Regions from separate parts of the Pseudoalteromonas luteoviolacea genome, predicted to be linked through region 2. Evidence: riboswitches for the same ligand, from Rfam matches in the RefSeq annotation. Region 2 holds a riboswitch; the other holds the start of a gene.
What was found. Region 2 has a riboswitch for thiamine pyrophosphate ahead of S4054249_RS13745 (sodium:solute symporter family transporter). Riboswitches for the same ligand answer to the same signal wherever they lie in the genome.

Region 1: it holds a riboswitch for thiamine pyrophosphate, as region 2 does, so the genes downstream of both, thiC (phosphomethylpyrimidine synthase ThiC) here and S4054249_RS13745 (sodium:solute symporter family transporter) in region 2, are expected to answer to the same signal.

The regions. Positions count from the first base shown of each region.
Region 1 covers NZ_CP015411.1:371,015-381,211, forward strand. The annotation lists gene astA (arginine N-succinyltransferase) at 1-509, shown strand, start outside; gene astD (succinylglutamate-semialdehyde dehydrogenase) at 523-1,995, shown strand; gene S4054249_RS01585 (DUF3802 family protein) at 2,191-2,529, shown strand; gene S4054249_RS01590 (OsmC family protein) at 2,598-3,011, shown strand; gene speD (adenosylmethionine decarboxylase) at 3,098-3,907, shown strand; gene S4054249_RS01600 (TonB-dependent receptor) at 3,952-6,066, opposite strand; gene S4054249_RS01605 (acyl-CoA thioesterase) at 6,174-6,563, shown strand; gene S4054249_RS01610 (META domain-containing protein) at 6,661-7,068, shown strand; TPP riboswitch at 7,101-7,202, shown strand; gene thiC (phosphomethylpyrimidine synthase ThiC) at 7,380-9,332, shown strand; gene S4054249_RS01620 (FAD-dependent oxidoreductase) at 9,383-10,197, shown strand, end outside.
Region 2 covers NZ_CP015411.1:3,247,994-3,258,190, forward strand. The annotation lists gene S4054249_RS13730 (S8/S53 family peptidase) at 1-825, opposite strand, end outside; gene S4054249_RS13740 (TonB-dependent receptor) at 1,713-3,893, opposite strand; gene S4054249_RS13745 (sodium:solute symporter family transporter) at 3,930-5,369, opposite strand; TPP riboswitch at 5,459-5,597, opposite strand; TPP riboswitch at 5,692-5,784, shown strand; gene S4054249_RS13750 (3-oxoacyl-ACP reductase) at 5,836-6,609, shown strand; gene S4054249_RS13755 (LLM class flavin-dependent oxidoreductase) at 6,609-7,928, shown strand; gene thiD (bifunctional hydroxymethylpyrimidine kinase/phosphomethylpyrimidine kinase) at 7,940-8,761, shown strand; gene S4054249_RS13765 (DUF5992 family protein) at 9,608-9,955, shown strand.

The DNA of each region.
Region 1 (10,197 bases), 2.0 Mb from region 2:
GTCCGTTTTGGAAATGGTTAGAAGAACACTTCTTTTCAATGGATTTCCCAACAGCTGATTACCTCACAGGTATTGGTCAAAAAGTCTTTATTGCAGAACTAATGCCAAAGTACCCGATCTACGTTAATTTATTGAGTGAAGAAGCGCAGGCGGTAGTTGGTGAAGTACACGACAATACCCGCCCAGCTATCGAATTGCTGAAAAGCGAAGGCTTCACGTTTAACGGGTATGTTGATATTTTTGATGCGGGTCCAACGGTCGAAGCTAAAGTCGATAATATTCGAACTATTCGTGCAACACAGTTTTTCAAGGTGTGTATTGCTGAAAATGTACCAGCACAGACAAATGGTTCCCCAGTGCTTATTGCTAATGATAAACTAGCAGGCTATCGCGCTACGGCAGTTGAGCTTGATGTGCCACAAAGTGGTGAAGAAATCACCATTTCGGCTGAATTGGCAAATGCGCTTCAGGTGACTGAAGGCGACACTGTAAGCATCGCAACTCTTTAATTGGGAAAGAATTATGACAACACATGCAGCACAATTTATCAATGGTAAATGGTCAGCGGGTGAAGGTGCAGAGTTTGCATCTGTAAACCCAGCAAACAATGAACAGATCTGGTCAGCAAACGCGGCAACTGCTGAGCAGGTTGATAGCGCAGTAAAATCAGCACGCGAAGCTTATTACCTGTGGAGCGACTTGAGCGTTGAAGCACGTTTAGACGTGGTTAAACGTTTTGCTGAGGTTTTGAAAGAGCATAGCGAAGAGCTTGCAATCGCAATTGCCAAAGAAACAGGTAAGCCACTTTGGGAAACGCGTACTGAAGCGGGTGCAATGGTTGGTAAGATTGCCATTTCAGAAAAAGCTTATAATGAGCGTACCGGTATAGTAGAAAATGCAATGCCTGTAGGTCGCGCTGTTATTCGACATAAAGCACATGGTGTTGTTGCGGTATTTGGTCCTTATAACTTCCCTGGTCACTTGCCTAATGGTCACATTGTACCTGCGCTTATTGCTGGTAACACTGTAGTATTTAAGCCGTCTGAATTAACGCCATATGTTGCTGAACTGACATTAAAGCTTTGGGAAAAAGCGGGTCTGCCAGCTGGTGTTATTAACCTAGTACAAGGTGAAGTGGATACAGGTAAAGCACTTGCATCACACAAAGGTATTGATGGTTTATTCTTTACGGGGTCTTCTCGTACAGGTCACTTCCTGCATGAGCAATTTGCCGGTCAACCTGGCAAAATTTTAGCGCTTGAGATGGGCGGTAATAACCCATTAATCGTTAAAGATGTGACAGACATTAAAGCGGTTGTACACGACATTATCCAGTCTGCATTTATTTCAAGTGGCCAGCGTTGTACGTGTGCGCGTAAACTGTTTTTACCTCACGGTGAGCAGGGCGATGCAATTCTTGCGCAGTTATTGCGTGCAACGAAAGCGATTAAGATTGGTAATTTTGACGATGCTGATCAGCCTTTCATGGGCTCTATGATTTCTGAAGCGGCAGCGGCTGGTATGGTTGCAGCACAGCAGCAACTGATTGATCTTGGCGCAGAGAGCTTACTGGAACTGACGCACACAGCGGGTACTGGCTTTGTTACACCTGGTATCATCGAATGTACAAAGGTTGCTGATTTCCCTGATGATGAGCACTTCGGTCCATTATTGAAGGTATTCCGTTATACAGACTTTGACGCTGCGATTGAGCTTGCAAATGACACAAGCTTTGGTTTGTCTGCTGGTCTACTGAGCGACAATGAAGCAGATTATGATCACTTCTTGCGCCGTATTCGTGCGGGTATTGTTAACTGGAACCGTCCTATTACAGGCGCCTCAAGTGCTGCGCCATTTGGTGGTATTGGTGCGTCTGGTAATCATAGAGCAAGTGCGTACTATGCGGCAGATTATTGTGCATATCCGGTTGCTTCTGTTGAACTTGAAAAAGTTACATTACCAGGAAGCTTGAGTCCAGGCCTATCATTAGATTAAAATTACCTGCATCAGGTAAATCACATTATTGCTAACTGCAATAGTGTGATGCGGAGACATAGTCTCACGCTTTATTCTTAAAAAGCAGCATTTGCTGCTTTTTTTATTTTTCTGGGCCGCTCAAAAGTAGCAATCAGATCGAGTTTCTGCTTAAATCAATAGGAGATGTCATTGGTAAACTCAGGTGGGCAATATATGGTTTTAGATAAACAAGGATATGATGAGTTAGTCATGTATCTGACACAAAATTTAGCCTTGTTTGAAAAGCCGGGTGTGGTAAAGCCAAATGCACCTAAGGTCGTTGAATTAATTGAAGACGTTATCGCTGAACATGTAATTCGTTTGTGTGAACAGCACACAGGCTTATCAACCGAGCAGCGCGGGTTGATTGTACGTGAAGTTGATGGCATTGTGTACGACCTACAGGAAGTGTTATCAAGTGTTGTTGATCAACGTGTTACAGAAGAACAGCAAGAGTTTATCGAAGAGTTTGCTGGTTTGGTTAAAAATTTATTTGATTCTGCCATTCAGTAAACTTTTATAGATTTTTATTTTTAATAACACCGCCTTATGGCGGTGTTATTGGTTTTATAAGGTGTACTATGCAAGCAAGTGTAAAATGGGTAGGTGGTGATACATTTTTAGGTCGTTCTCACTCTGGTCATAATGTGGTATTTGATGCAGGGGCTGACAGTGCAGCGCCTAGTCCGATGGAAATGGTATTAATGTCGGCGGGCAGTTGCGCATCTGTTGACGTTGTGAGTATCTTAAAAAAGGCAAAACAAGCTGTTGAAAGTGTCGAGGTTAAACTTTCTGCAGAGCGTGCAGAGTCAGCACCTAGAGTATTCACCAAAATCAATCTACACTTTGTAGTTACAGGTGACAATGTGTCTGAAAAGCATCTTGCACGCGCTGTTAATTTGTCTGCCGAAAAGTACTGCTCAGTTGCCTTAATGCTTGAAAAAGCAGTGGAAATTACGCATACCCATGAGGTTGTACAAAGCGAAGAAAAATAACGCTTTTTAAGCTGCAAGTTTTCGTATAAAATCCGCGAACTTTTAGTTCTGCAGCGCAGATTTTCTTGTTTTAAGGTGGGTCTATCGTGAACAAGCCCTTTAATAAAATTAAACTCCATGGCTTTAACAACTTAACAAAGAGTTTAAGCTTTAGTATCTACGATATTTGCTACGCCAAAACTGAGCAACAGCGAAAAGAATATATCGAATATATCGACGAGCAGTATAGTGCAGAGCGTTTAACGGATATTCTTAAGGAAGTAGTCGATATTATTGGTGCGAATGTATTGAATATTGCGCGTCAAGATTACGACCCGCAAGGCGCAAGTGTCACTATCTTGGTTTCTGAAGAGCCGGTAGAGGGGACGATGCCGCATTCTCAGGAGACACCTGGACCTTTACCTGATTCAGTTGTGGCCCATTTGGATAAAAGCCATATTTGTGTTCACACTTATCCGGAAGCACATCCTCACGATGGGATCTGTACATTTAGAGCGGACATTGAAGTGTCTACCTGTGGCATTATTTCTCCGCTTAAGGCGCTGAACTTCTTAATTCACTCGCTTGAGTCAGACGTGGTAACGATTGATTATCGAGTGCGCGGCTTTACCCGTGATGTGAATGGTGTAAAACACTATATTGATCACCCCATTCATTCAATTCAGAATTTCATGACTGAAGATACAAAAGACGCTTACCAGATGGTAGATGTCAATGTGTATCAGGAAAACTTATTCCACACTAAGATGATGCTTAAAGAAACCGATTTAAACACGTATTTATTCGGTATCACCACAGATGAGCTCACTGATGAGGAAGAGGTAGAGATCCGCACTAAATTAAATCGTGAAATCCAAGAGGTATTTTACGGACGAAATCTACCTGACCCAGAATAAGAAATCAGGTATTAAAAAAACGGCGCTTAGAGCGCCGTTTTTTATTAAAGCGTATAGTTAAATGTTAAACCATATACGCGGGGTTCTGCATATTGCACATACGTGTCAGTGGCCCAACCATTTCTCGGATCATTACCGAATTGGAAACCACGCACAGGGACGTCCCTATCCGCTAAGTTTCTTCCCCATGCTGTTAGACTCCAGTTGTCGCTGTAGTAAGAAATACTCGCATTGATCAGATTTTGGTTCGGTGCTTGAGAATCATGACTATCAGAGAAGTAGTAGTCATCTTTACCTTCGAACCCTAATTGTGCACTGATGTTGTTAGTAACGTCATACACAAAGGTGAAGGCATATTGATATTTTGGTGACTGTGCTTGCTCGCGGCCATCAAAATCATCGCCATTGACGGTAATGAAATCCTCAATCTTGGTATCTAAATAACCTAGGCTATATTGTAATGAAAGCGCATCAAGAAGCTGACTGGTTCCCTCTATTTCAAGGCCATAATTTCTTCCTTTACCCGCATTACTGATGAAGCCGGCAAATTGCACGCCCTCTAACTGCCATTGTTTTAATTGCATGTCTTCTCTGTGCATATAAAATGCGCTGAGATTTAACGTATGCCGCTTGTCTTCAGATTGGCCTTTAACACCAAACTCAAAGTTCCACAGGTACTCTGGGTCGAAAGTGAAACCCGATTGCGGAATAGTGATGCCATCATCTTTGGCTTTGGCGAGGGCTTCACCGTTCACTCCACCCACCTTGTAACCGCGGTTTAAGCTGGTATAAATCATTGTTTGAGGTACAACTTGGTACTCAAGCGCGAGTTTACCGCCGACCATCGTATCATCTGTATCTAAGTCAAATGCATTACTGTCCATGTAATCACTTGAGTAAGACTCAATGCGAATACCCGTGATTAGTCTGACATCGTCTTGTAGTTCAGTCACCTTGTGAGCAAATAACGCATGGTTTTGTGTTTCAAAGTTAGATTTAAACTGTGCTGGCGCTTCACTATGTTTGCTTCTTTGACGGTCTAAGTCGACATCATGTCTGCGACTCACTACGCCAATTACCCAAGATTTGTCTTTGCTTTTAATTCTTACTTCCGCAGCGCCTCTTTCGTGGTCTCTCGCATACTGGTCAAAGTACTGGCCATAGTAAGCGATATGGTCTGGGTGAAGACCTGCCTCACACAGCATTGGCTGCGCAGGATCTGCACAGACCCAGTCTTCATCGTAGCTATATACGGTATCAGCTTGCAGGCCACTAGTGAGTATTTCAATGTCTACAGCTGATAAACCGGTGTAGTCAGCGGTTAAAGAGAATGCATCGCTTTTCTGTGTATCTTGACCCGGCTGGCTGGCAACACTTTGGCGTGAGTTATCTAAAGTAAAGCCGTCGTAGCCGTTTTCAATATCAATATGGTGATAGACAAAGCCCAGGTTTAACTCGTCGTTCGCAGCATAATCGATCTTGAACCTCGCGACGCTTTCATCTAAATCTTGCGTTTCTTCGTTTAAATACACATTGTCTACAAAGCCATCGGATTGTTTTTGATAAATACTGGCACGTGCGGCAATCGTGTCAGTCAGACCTGCACCAACAGCCACACCAGCTTCGTGAGTACCATAATTTGCAGCGCCTAATTTAACGTTGAGGCTGGGCGCTTGGGTTGGAGAAATTGAGTGAATATCAATAATTCCACCCATGGCATCAGCCCCAAACTTGGTGCCTTGCGGACCGCGATAAATAGCAACTTGATCCGCATCGAATAGCAACGCACTGCCACCTAGGCCAGAATAGTTAATATTGTCGATTAAAACGCCCACACTGGGTGTGATTGGATCAACAAATTGTGAGCGCAGGCCAACCCCACGGATTTGCACAAAGCGTCCACGAGACGCGCCTGCGGTAAAGTTCACATTTGCAGCACTGTTAAGAATTTCATCTAAATAACTTGCACCGCGTGTTGAGATCTCCGTTTCGCCAAAGACAGATGCACTGGCGCTCAAAGTTTGTAGAGATTCTTGCTGAAAGTCCCCAGTTACTTCGATAGTTTCAATGTTTTTTGGTTTCGTTGAGGTTGCGTCGTCGGCTGAACTGGAAAATGCCACCATCAGACCCATTGTGAGTAAAGAGAGTTTTAATTTCATTCGCTTATATATGTCCCGTGTTATTTGCGCACTAGTTTAGCAAAAGCCCGACCAGATCACTGAAAATTTGTGATATAAACTTTTGCAATCTAATTTGAGGACGAATGATGACATTTAAAGTTGACTTTAAAGTAAGAGATTATGAATGCGATCTCCAAGGGATCGTGAACAACAGTGTGTATTTTAATTATTTAGAACATGCGCGGCATGAGTTTTTGGCACATAAAAATATTGACTTTGCAGCGCTAGCTGAGCAAAAAGTAAACTTGGTTGTTATTCGCTCTGAGATGAACTACAAAGACTCACTTCGCCCCGGTGATGCATTTTATGTTGAAGTAGAAGTGGAGAAAGTCAGTAAACTGAAGTTTGCATTTCATCAAAAAGTATTAAGAAGCCAAGATGATAAGCTGATGCTGGACGCGATTGTGACAGGTACATCGGTGAATGAACGTGGTCGCCCGTTCCTACCTGAGGAAATTGAACAACTATTTGTTTAATTTTTGACTGGATAGGCAATTTATTACATATTTTTACTGCCTATTCTGGTGAGCCAAGCGTTATAATTAGCATTGATTATCAAATGATTGGTTTACCATGAAATATTCCTTTTTATTATGCTTATTGAGTGTGGTGTTGATGGGGTGCTCAAGCACAGGGACGGTAAACGTAGACACGCTCAAATATTCAAGTTGGCAGTATGTATCAGAAGATTCGGACGCTGAAACTCAGCCAATTCAATTCGAATTTTTAGATGCTTTTCGTGTGAATGGCTTTGCCGGTTGTAATCGTTTTTTTGGCCAAGGCGAAATTCGATCAGGACAATTGTTTGTATCTAATATCGGTATGACCAGAAAGCTCTGTGATGAAGCGACGAACACGTATGAAGATGAGTTTCTCAATTTACTGCAAATTGGAGCGCCATTGCAATATAGCGAAAACGAGTTGATTCTTGAGGGAGACGTGAAGTGGCGCTTTAAATTGGTTAAAGGTCACTTTGACTAATGCAGCGACATTCAGTAGACTTTGTCTCAATTCGTTACTTGTCGGAGTGCCCTAGCGGGCTGAGATCGCTGTATTGCGGGATCCGTGGACCTGATCAGGTTAATGCCTGCGTAGGGAACAAGCTGCCTTAATAATTATACCCAAGTGGGTATGGGTGTTAAGGCTGCCAAGTTTGTTAGCATTGCGCTAGTAAATTTGTCCACCAATTTCACTTTGCCGTCTGTGTATTTTTACGCCGTTATACTCAGTGGGTCATATCTCTTCCTATTTGGAATTCTGACAAGACACCTTAACTAACAATGAGGCATGTCATGTCAAATAACAGTAGCAAGTTGTCACGTCGCGAGTCACGCGAAGCGGCTTCAGAATTTATCTATAACCTTAAAGGCCAACCCTTTCCTAATTCAAAGAAAATCTATGTAGATGGAGAGCAAGATGGTGTTCGTGTTGGCATGAGAGAGATCTCATTGAATGACTCTTTTGTTGGGGGCACAGAAGAAGAACCTATCTATGAAAAAAATGAGCCAGTTAGGGTATATGATACATCTGGTCCCTATACAGATCCTGAGTTTACATTAAATGTGCGTGAAGGCTTACCAAAGTATAGAGAGAATTGGATCGTTAACCGTGACGATACAGAGCTGTTAAACTCAGTAACCTCAAAGTTTTCTCAGCAACGTATGGCGGATGAAGGCTTAGACCATATCCGTTTTGAAAACCTACCTAAGATACGCCGTGCAAAGCCGGGCAAAAACGTGACGCAAATGCATTATGCACGTCAGGGGATTATCACACCTGAAATGGAATTTGTTGCGATCCGTGAAAATATGGGCCGAGCAAAAATTCGCGAAGAGCTACTGGCAGAGCAGCATGAAGGTCAATCTTTTGGTGCAGAGATCCCTGATTTTATCACACCTGAGTTTGTTCGTTCAGAAGTGGCGCGCGGTCGAGCGATAATTCCAAACAATATCAATCACCCAGAATCTGAGCCTATGATTGTAGGGCGTAACTTTTTAGTGAAAGTGAATGCCAATATTGGTAATTCATCGGTTACGTCATCAATAGAAGAAGAAGTAGAAAAACTCGTATGGTCAACGCGTTGGGGGGCAGACACTGTTATGGACCTGTCTACAGGTCGTTATATCCATGAAACCCGTGAGTGGGTGGTGCGAAACTCGCCAGTCCCAATCGGTACCGTGCCTATCTACCAAGCGCTTGAAAAAGTAAATGGGGTTGCAGAAGATCTGACATGGGAAATTTTCCGCGATACTTTAATTGAACAAGCTGAGCAGGGCGTTGACTATTTCACCATTCATGCAGGCGTATTGTTGCGCTATGTGCCAATGACGGCAAAGCGTGTAACCGGTATTGTGTCGCGTGGTGGTTCAATTATGGCCAAATGGTGTCTAGCACACCATAAAGAAAACTTCTTATATACCCACTTCGAAGACATCTGTGAAATCATGAAGCAGTATGACGTATGTTTCTCACTAGGTGATGGTCTGCGTCCAGGCTCCATTGCAGATGCCAATGATGATGCACAGTTATCTGAGTTACGCACATTGGGTGAGCTGACAAAAATCGCGTGGGAACATGATGTACAGGTCTTTATTGAAGGCCCAGGTCATGTGCCAATGCACATGATCAAAGAGAATATGGATGAGCAATTAAAGCACTGTCATGAAGCGCCTTTCTATACTCTTGGCCCACTGACAACAGATATTGCCCCAGGTTATGACCACTTTACTTCTGGTATCGGTGCTGCGCAGATTGCTTGGTATGGTACAGCGATGCTGTGTTACGTAACACCAAAAGAGCATTTGGGCTTGCCGAACAAAGAGGATGTGAAAGAGGGCTTAATTACTTATAAGATTGCCGCACACGCTGCTGATTTAGCAAAAGGTCACCGTGGTGCACAGATCCGTGATAACGCATTGTCTAAAGCGCGTTTTGAATTCCGCTGGCATGATCAATTCAACCTGAGTCTTGACCCTGAAAGAGCCTTGTCTTACCACGATGAAACGCTGCCACAAGAATCTGGTAAGGTGGCACATTTCTGTTCAATGTGTGGGCCTAAGTTCTGTTCGATGAAAATTACCCAAGACGTTCGTGACTATGCAAAAGAGCTAGAAGCGCGTGGTATTGACCCAAATAATGTGGGTGATGCGATTGAAATTAAAATGGTTGATGTTGAAGCTGAAATGAAAGCGAAATCAGAAGAGTTCAAGAGCACAGGTTCCGAGATTTATCACAAAGCTATTTAACTTTATAGCGCTACAGATCAGTGCTGTAGCGCACAACAACTGGAATTCTCATGACAGAGTACGGAGCAAAACCATCCGTTGCTATCGTTGGGTTTGGTTTAGTTGGCAGGGTCGCAGCATTGGAGTTGATGGATCGTTATCAACTCACCATTTTTGAAAAAGATCCACAAGATGCGCAAACGGGTGCCGGCACTTTGGCCGCTGCCATGTTAGCACCTTTGGCAGAATCAGTGATTTGTGACCAAATACTTGCAGAGCAAGGCTTGAAAAGTATTGCTCTGTGGCCAAGTTTACTCAAAAAGTTAGACACTTCAGTGTTTTTTCAGCAGCAAGGCAGTTTGATTGTTGCCCATCAACAAGATAGAGGCGATCTACAAAGCTTTGAACAGCGTTTAAAACCCTTGGGTGAACATCAAGCAAAACGAGTGAGTCAACGTGATATTGCTACGTTAGAGCCTGAACTAGGCTGCAAGTTTAATCAAGGGCTGTTTTTACCCTGTGAAGGGCAATTAGACAACCTCGCTTTTTTTACAAGCAGCTACGAGACGCTGTGTCGTCGCGGCGTAGATTTTCAATTTACTCAAACTGCCGTAATTGAAGCTGGCAAAGTTAATGGTCAAGTATTCGATTGGATCATTGATTGTCGAGGGGTTGGGGCTAAGCAAGATAAACCTGGGCTGCGCGGTGTACGTGGCGAAGTGGCGCGTATATTTGCACCAGAAGTGAACTTACAGCGTCCAGTGCGCTTAATGCACCCGCGTTACCCGATTTACATAGCGCCTAAGCCAAACCATCAATATGTGATTGGTGCAACTGAGATAGAGTCTCAAGATGCAAATGACATTACTGTGCGCTCTACATTGGA
Region 2 (10,197 bases):
AAACTCAGACATAAAAGGCAGCACCCAGCTGCTGTTAATCACATTGGCTTGCATTTTTTGCGCAATGGTGAAAGCGAGGATCATGGCCGAAGTATGTGAACTCACTTGGCGAATAGCGATCAGTTCACTTTTATGTTTGCTGACGCTGGACTGTTGCTGCAAAAACACCTGTAACATGGCAGTGCCATGCATTTGATTTTTGTTTTGTGGTTTGGCATTGAGTGTTTGTAGATCTGCATCATATTCAAAAATGACATTTAGCTGACTTCTTTCTCTGTCTGTAATGACAAAACCATCATCAATAATCGCCGTTCTGATGGCTTTTTTCGTCTCGAGGCATGGAAGCGATACTAACCTGTGGTAACGAGCAAAATAACCTTCTTCACCCTTTTCAATGACCTGCTTTAGCTGGGTCTTCGCTTTTATATTATTTACCAAAGCAAAGTCTGGTTGAACTTTGTTAGGTCCTAATTGCGATGATAAGGATTGATATAAAGGATAAAAATGATGCTTTTCTGGTGTCACTAACAAAACTGAGAGTTTATTGAGTTCTGCGATGGTTTGTACTTTTTCGATGCCATCTGTTCGTTCAAGACTATTTTTTACCGCTTGTGAGGCCTTGACCAAAATACGCCCATTTAAAAAAAACTGCTGATTAATATTGCTATCAAAATAATTAGGCAGTTCGCTTTCCCTAAGCTCGATCTGTTTAGAAAAGTTGTGAAAAATGAGCTTTTCCTCATCGTTTGATATTAAACGTTCAAGCTCAGTCGCAGCTGAAAAAGCACTTAAGAGCAGTAAAAAAGACAGATATAAAAAATTCATCAGAATTATTTTTATTGAATTAAATTGCATTTTTATTAAAAAACCTCTCTCCTTTCCACCTGCTTAATGAAATGCAATTTTCACAACAAAAAACACAACCCAGCCTAAAAAGAAGAAATATATTTACAAAAAGTTTGCTTAAACAAATCGAAATTGATGATCTAGATCAATTTTACAGCAATTATATTTGCAAACAAGAAAATAGGTACATATACAGTACAAATGATTACATTTATGGAATTGCGACAGACGAAATAGTTATACTGAATAAAGTATAATAATTAACCACTCTACAACTATGGTAAGAATGCGTATCTAGTCACGTTAGAATAAGGAGGGATGACCTAATATAGCGCTTATTAATTACTCAGAAAGCCCCAAGGGTATACTTGACTTAATCAGTTTTTTATTGGGTGTGATAAGTAAGATTAAATTGAGCGAACTCCAGACGTTCAAATTAAAAAGAGTAATTGATAGCCACATGATTTCGATGTGTGAGTATAATAAAGTACCTACACCACCATTAAATTATGAATTCGCCACACAAAGGTCCAGAGTCTGATTTCATACTGCTCTCATAACTAAAAACCATTATTTTCAGCTGCAAACATATTTTTATTTAAAATCGTTTTTTTGACTAGAGTGGGTGCAATACTTTAGACATTTGCGAATACGAGGAATAATAAAACCAACCTAAATACATATTATAAAATAAATTATAAAAACCTATTATTTTACCAGCCTTATTGTTTAACTAGTTTCATACGCACTATTTACAAGCAACCTCGCATACTTACGTCGTTGCTCTCCGATCTCCTGACTTATTTCTCTGCTTGATCTAATTAAAAAGGGCAATAATATATCGCCCCTCTATGCTAATTCGTATCTTAAAGTCGATAACTAACTTCTACACCTATTTCACGCGGGTTACCAAACTGATAATAAGGGCCGTAACTATCAAACTCCCCTCCGTGTCGAGGGTCGTTGTCCCATGTGCCAAATCCACGCACAATATAGTCTTCATTCGTCAGGTTTTTACTAAATAAAGCCAACGTCAGGTTATCAGTTGGAACCCAAGTAACTTTTGCATTTAACAACTCATAGGCCTGTGTAACTTCATCGTGATTATCACCTAACTCAAAACTATCTTTTGCTTCCAAAGACAGCCATAAAGTCACTGATTCAGTAAGGTCATAGCTTGTACTGACGGTAAACTGATAACTTGGTGCATGAGAGAGCTCTTTACCCGACAAATCAGTAACGACGTATTCTCCAGTTTCTCTGGCTATACGCAAACTATCTGCATGTGAATAACTATAAAATTCATCAAACTTACTGTCCATTAAACCAAGGCTTGCATTAAAGCGTAATCGCTCTGAGTGTCGATAAAATAACTCAGCTTCAATGCCATAACTATTGGCTTTAGCTGCATTAATAAGATAAGAAGTAAAACCTGTACAGGTACTATTGCCGCTACAATCGGCAAAAGACTGCTCTACTTGTGCATCTTTTCTGTCTTGATAAAACACAGAGATTTGCGCATGCAGTTGAGGTGAGAAGACGCTTTTTAGTCCAAACTCATAGTTCCACAAAGTTTCCGTATCATAGGTCAGTGGAATTTCATCCCGCGTACTCACGTTTACGCCACCTGTTTTGTAGCCTTTAGCGATTCGTATATAAGCAAAATGTTCATCGCTCAACTGCGTATCGAGGCTTAAGTGACCGCCAAACAAAGATTCACTACTGTCATTCACTATATCATTACTGTCTGAGTAATCACTTGTATAACGCTCGGTACGTAAACCTAGTTGTATATTCACGCTGTCAGTTAATGGTGCTGAAATGTCACCATACAAAGCAATATTCTTAGAGGTAAATTGGCGACTAAACTCAACGGGCATACCAAAGAATCTATCTTTTAATGCTAGGTCTTGCTGCTCATCTTTGGCATACACACCCGCCACCCAGCTTAAGCTGTCGCTATCACTTTGAGATAAAAGCCGTGTATCAAAGGTATGAGTTTGTGTTTCTCGGTCAAATAAACGAGTGCCAAAAAAAGCACAATTTGATGGTGTACCTGGGTAATTATCGCAAAATGACTGCGAACGCCAATCAAGATCAAAGCCGTAAGCAGAATCACTGTCCGCACTTGAAACTATCGTCTTTAAGTTTAATGTATCTGCAACTTTATAGTCTGCAATCAACGAGATACCTAAAGACTCAAGATCATCCGTCCCCGGCTCATCAGATACCGTGTCGCGCACATTGTCTAGAGTAAACGCGTCGTAGCCATTATCAAAATCAAGATGCACCAAATTTACGTTAAGGTTTAAATCCTCATTTACATCAATACTAAACTTACTGCGAATAGTGAACTCATCAATGCCATTGGTGTCGTCCTTGCCTAAATAGTGATTTTCGATATAGCCGTCACTTTTATTACTTTGCATAGCAACACGGACATTCACCGACTCAGTCAAAGCACCATTGACCACCACGCCATATTCTTTTGTATCAATTGCACCGCGATTGCCATCAATGTCACTGAAGCGGCCAGAGAGTTTTGCATCAAAATCTTCGCTGGCTTGTTGCGTAGTGACATTAATCATGCCTGCTAGGGCATTTGCGCCAAATAAAGTGCCCTGTGGTCCACGCAAGATTTCAACACGCTCTACATCAAATAGTGTGGCTGCACCACCTAAACTACTGTAATCAATTCCATCGATTAAAATACCTACGCTAGGCCTGAGCACTTGCTGAAACTCTGCAAGCTCACCTATGCCCCTAATCTGAAAAAACTTGCCTCGTGAGGCACCCGCTGAATAGTTTAAGTTTGGTGTTGTCGCGAGCATATCACTCAAAAAATTAGCACTGCGCGCTTCGATTTTTGACGTGGTGATTACTGATACAGAATTAGCAGTCTCCATTAAAGGCAATGGCCTAAATTCAGACTTAACAACAATGACTTCTATGTCATCTTTGCTCTCTTTAATGTTGTCATCAGCTAATGCATATCCAGTAAAACTGAGCGCTAGGCATACCGCAGAGAGTTTAAATGCATTTTTCATAAATAGGTCTATACCTCAAAAAGTGATGTTATTCGGTTATGACTCAATTGGCTTGACTTTGCTGGCAAGTAAAGTGAAATCAAATGAGTTTTTACTAGGCAATATGAGTAGCAGTAATGAAATAGCAACAGGTACTAAAGATGCTAGCAAGAATGATTCAAGTAAGTTGTTCAAGGGCTCGCCAGGCATAGGGAACAAGTACAAACCACTTAGCAAACCACCTGAAATACTCAAAGCCGCGTTATAGCTTTGATATTTACCATTATAAAAACCAAAGAAGACGGGAAACGCCGCAGCACAGCACAGTAGGTCGGCTAATAAAAATAAATACAAAATGCTGAACCCTTGTGAAGCGGTTATGAGCACAGGGATTGACATTAATACGATGAGCCAGCGAGATATTTTTAGTAGCTTCTGAGCAGACATTTGCGGCATTAGGCGATGTAAGTCGACCACCAAAATACTATTAAGGCCACTGATGCTTGAGTCAGCGCTACTCATGATAAGCGCTAATCCAAAAGGGATCAGTCCGAGCATAAACCAATAGGGAACCGTATCTAAAATCACACTAAACAGAGCTGTAGATCCTTGTCCTGGAAGCCCCAAACCGACAAACGCCAAGCCGAATAACCCCATGATGATAATAATTGGAAAACTCAGTACGCCACTTAAAATAAAGGCATTGCGCACCACTTTGTTATCTCGCGCTGCAAATACTCTTTGCCAGGCCCCTTGATAAAAAAGACCAGTTAATACCACAGCAATAAAAAAGGTCAGGCCCGTTTCTATGCCAGTGGCATTAAAAGGGTCAATCAGGTGTGGGGCATTTTGCGCAAGCCCATTAAGTGCAGGTGCAATGCCGTCGGTTGCCGCCCAGCCAAACCCAATAATGAGCGCAATAAATGGCAAGATCACTAACATTTGCAGACGATCGGTAAAAATCGTGACACGTAAGCCGCCGTAGAGGGTATAAAGCAAGGTTGCAAACATCACAATGGCGGCAGTGGCCCACAAGGGGACCGGAGAAACAAGTGCCACCATTTTTGCAATACCAGTTAATCCAGCGGTCAGCCCGATAAATAAATAAAACAGCATAATCAGCAGCACAAACACATATAAACCTTTGCCATATCGGTTATAAACAAACTCTGTTAATGTGTGCCCTTCTGGCATCAAGGTGCGGATCCTAGCCCCAAGAGGGATCATGATTAAACGCGGTGCAAGCACACCTAATGCATAGCCGATGACCGCGCCAATGCCACCCCAAGTGGCTGACTCAGCGGGGCCAAACAAGACCCATGTACCCATTGTTGTTGCCATTAATGTGAGCATAGTAGCTTGGCTATTTTGGCTGTTTCGTGCCACTAAAAAGTCGTCTAGTTTATCCTGACAACGGCGCGCATATATTAAGCCTGGTATAGAAAAAAGAGCCGCAAAAACGACCAAAGATATCAGAGCGGTTGTGATGTCCAACATAAGTTATCCCTTGTATTTACAGGAAACTTAATGCTCAGACAGAGGAATATTAGAAAAACAGCCACACAGAACTTTACTGGTAAATATTCACCAGTGGCTACCTCCTTCCCTGCGCAAGCATTAACTTTATCAGGTTCAAAGGGTTACTACTTTTAACAACAAGAGTGCAGTAAACACTCCGTTAGTAGAATCTCAGCCTTAGTACATTGGGCTCCCCTAGGAAGCGGGAAATCTATAGAGAAACAACCACAAAGTCAAACAATATTGATAATAATAATTATTACCATTACTTGTAAGGGCGTGTGGTTTTTTGTTAGCATCTGTGCCAGACACGGAGTGCCCTAACAGGGCTGAGATGATATCCGTTGAACCTGATCCAGCTAATACTGGCGAAGGGATGTCTGTTGCACTATTTTGAACAAAAATAGTACTTAGATCTGCCTTCGCCTCAAAAAATGAGGCCGATATGTCAAACTCTATCAATCTTTCTGACCAAATTGTTCTAGTGACTGGTGGTGGCCGTGGTTTAGGCGAACACCTTGTACGCGCTTTTTTACGTGAAGGTGCCAAAGTAGTTATCAACTATTTAAGCAGTGCCGATGCAGCCCAAACGTTAGCCGCACTAGCACCGGAACGCGCCATTGCCATTCAGGCCGACGTAAGCTGTCAAGCCGATGTACAAGCCATGTTTGAAAAAGCTAGAGCTCATTTTGGCCAACCTATCACAACCGTGATAAACAATGCGTTGCCTAGCTTTTCGTTTAACGGTGATGCCAGAGCAAACGCCGATCAACTGACTTGGGAAAACCTTAACCAGCAATTTTCGGGCGTGGTAGGCGGCGCTTTATATACCACTCAAGCAGCCCTTGCTGGCATGCGTGAAGCAGGCTTTGGCCGCATTATTAATGTGGGTACCAACCTGTTTCAAAACCCAGTTGTGCCTTATCATGACTACACGGCAGGCAAAGCCGCGTTACTTTCGTTGACGCGCACAATGGCAAACGATCTTGGCCCAGATAACATCACTGTAAACATGGTCTCTGGTGGGTTATTACGTACGACGGATGCCTCTGCCGCAACACCTGAAGAAGTATTTGATTTCATCGCAGCCAGCACACCACTTCGCAGAGTAACAACCCCTGCTGAATTTGCCGATGCTACGTTATTTTTTGCTTCACCTTGGTCACGCTCAGTTACGGGCCAAAACCTCGTCATTGATGGCGGCTTGGTGAAAGACTAATGGCCAGCAAACTACCTAAAATGATGCATATCAACCTCTTTTTATTTGGGTGTGGACATCATCGCGCAGCTTGGCGCCACCCTAACTCTCAAGTAGAGCGCTTAGGCGATATTCGCTATTACGAAGAAATTGCCCAATTAGCCGAGCGAGGCAAATTCGATGCCGTTTTTTTTGCAGACGGACACAGCGCCGGTGATGTTGCTGATGGCAGTTGGTGGTTTTTAGAACCACTAACAACCATTGCAGCCATGAGCAGGGCCACGCAAAAAATTGGGTTAATAAGCACAGTCTCTAGTACCTTTTATACTCCATTTCATGCCGCCAGAATGCTGGCGTCACTGGATCATATTTCGGGTGGGCGTATTGGTTGGAACTTAGTCACCTCGATGTTTGATGCAGAGGCCAGAAACCATGGCTATAAGTCAATGCCCGAGCATGCAGAGCGCTATCGCCGTGCCGAAGAGTTTGCCGACGTTGTCACTAAATTGTGGGATTCATGGCAAGATGATGCCATTGAATTTGACCGCAATGGCCTGTATGCCGACCCTCAGAAAGTGCAAGCAATCAACCACCACGACAAGTTTTTTTTAGTTGATGGCCCATTAAATGTACCGCGCCCAATTCAAGGCCGCCCTGTGTTATTCCAAGCTGGCGCATCTGAACAAGGTGTTGAACTAGCAGCACAATGTGCTGAAGCAATCTACGCGGTTGCCTATGACTTACCCGCTGCACAGGCATATTACCAAAAGGTAAAAAACCGCGTAAAAGCACGTGGTCGCCAAGATGCAGTGCCAATTATGCCGGGTTTGGTCACCTATGTTGGCTCAACCGAAGCCGAGGCCTTAGCCAAGCAACGCGAATACGACGAACTGCTCCCCAGCGAAACCTCATTAAAGCAGCTTGGCATGTTTATCAATCAAGACTGCTCAAATTGGGAACTCGACGCGCCAGTGCCCAAACTGCCTCCGTTAGACTCTTTTACGGGTCCTAAAGGTCGCTACAGCACAATTTTACGAATCATCGAAACCGAAAAGCCAACTTTGCGCCAATTATTGGGGCGTTTAGCCGCAGGCGGCGGGCACTGCACTATGGTGGGTACACCGGAACAGATTGCAGATCAAATGGAGTTGTGGGTAAACAATCAAGGTGCCGATGGGTTTAATTTAATGCCGCCTTCGCTGCCTCATAGTATCGAAGACTTTGTAGAGCATGTGGTCCCTGAGTTACAAAAACGAGGGTCATTTCGTAAAGACTACGAAGGCGATACGCTGCGAGCGCACCTAGGGTTAGAACGCCCCAATAATCGCAAAAATAAATAGAGTAATCATGAATGCCTGAAGCGAATTCATTTAACCCAGCCCCCATCACGTTAACCATTGCAGGATCTGATAGCGGCGGTGGTGCTGGTATACAAGCCGACATTAAAGCCATGTCTGCCAATGGCGCGTTTGCAGCGAGTGTGATCACCGCAGTCACGGCGCAAAATACATGTGCAGTCAATGCTGTTTTTCCGATCCCCGTTGAGGTTGTGGCTCAACAAATCGACACTGTATTAAGCGATTTAAATGTGGCAGCCATTAAAGTTGGCATGTTGTTTTCACCTGAATTGGTTAAAACCGTGGCCACCTGTTTGACTAACTACAAGGGGTTGATTGTGTTAGACCCGGTTATGGTTGCCAAGTCGGGCGATACCTTGGTTGAGCAGTCGGCGGTAGATGCCATAATAAAACACATGTTGCCTTTGGCTGACTTGATCACCCCCAATTTGCCAGAAGCGGCCATTTTATTAGGCACTCAAACCATTGAAGATCAAACCAAACAAGCCCAAGCGCTCATTGAACTTGGCGCTAACAATGTGTTGTTAAAAGGTGGTCACGGGCAAGGCCAAATCTGTACCGATATACTTGCGCTGAACGGTGGCGAGTTTATCAACTACACCACCCCGAGGATTGCCACCAAGAATACCCATGGCACAGGGTGTACTTACTCTTCAGCAATCAGTGCGTTTTTAGCCCATGGCTCTAGCTTGCAAGATGCAGTAGCAAAAGCACACCAGTATTTGCACCAAGCAATCGTTCATTCTCAGCGGTTAACTGTTGGAACAGGCCATGGCCCCGTACATCATTTTCATAAATATTGGATAGATAAATAAAAAGTGTTTTTTTATCAGTTTTTATGGGCATGCCTAATGTAACTATTACTATATAAATATATTCTCAGCCTATCCAAAACCTTATATAATCCAGGAACATAGATGGGCTATTATTTATTTGAACTTCAATGATTATAATGTCAATTTCTTACTACTTCCCTGGTCAAAAAAATTAAAATCACCTAGGACTATATTTAAAAATTATGGTCAGAAAACATACCATAATAATATAATTCTGTACCTCTAATGATCAAACTACTAAAACTCAGAGCTGCTCTAAAAATTCTGAGCCCCATACTTCTTTTAAGGCTCATTGAAATTAAAGCACTTATCTGTACTGCTAATATTAACTTTATGACCTCTTGAAAGTATGTGGAATATGCTCACAACCCCTGAGCACAGGATCAGCGGCTAGATTGAATTGAACAAATTACACACAAAAAAAGTATTAAAAATAAAGAAACGCTTATAATATCTTAAAAAATAGTTAAAAAAACCGCCCCATTGCAGGAGTAAGCCAGAGCTAATGATTAAAGTGGTCTACGATATGTTAATAACATATAACCTAAAAAGAAATGCGGCTGCACTGGCTAAAAGCAAGAAAAAGATAAACAACTAGCTTTAAAACAACTTGGTCAGTTGTTACCTATATCTATCACATAATCCAAAATCGCAAGAGAAGTTGAACCGAGATAGCTTAAGCATGAACACTCGAAAATTCTAAGCCAGATAGCATTGAACGAATAAATTATAAAACCCCAATAAAATATTTTGATATATATTTCAAAATATTCCCATGTTAAAATTAAGCTCAAGATTAAACTATTATAATTATTAGGGTTATATATGAAATATATCTCAGCTTTACTTTTAGCCGTTACTTCGTTTGCTTCTCAAGCAGGGTATCAGGTAACGGGAGCAACAATTACAAAACTGAGCTTAAGTAATAGCACTGCACCAGGTACGCTTTTCATTAAAACTGAAGGTGGGACCGAAGTTACACAGAAGAACAGCTGTGTCAGAACTAGCTGGAGCTATACACACCAGCTTTCGAATGACGAACTTAGTAGATCTATCTACTCAATGCTTCTTACAGCCAAAACAGCTAAAACAAAAGTGAGTATTATTGGTTCTGGAAGCTGTGGGACTGGTAGCTACGCAGAAACATTATCTACAATTTCTTTGGAAGATTAAGCCTTTATATAGCTATTGAAACTGAGCTCTAGGCAGAGTCAATATGACGTGGGTGAAGGCTAAGTGAAAGTGCATTATCGAAATTGAGATAGCCAACACATAATCCTAACCGCGTACACAATCAACCAAACCCGTCGTCCTGAACTCAATTCAGGATCCATGTCACTCTTAACCAGCACATAGATCCCGAGGCAAGCTCGGGATGACAAGGGTGAGATTGAATAAAAAGGGTTTATCACAGA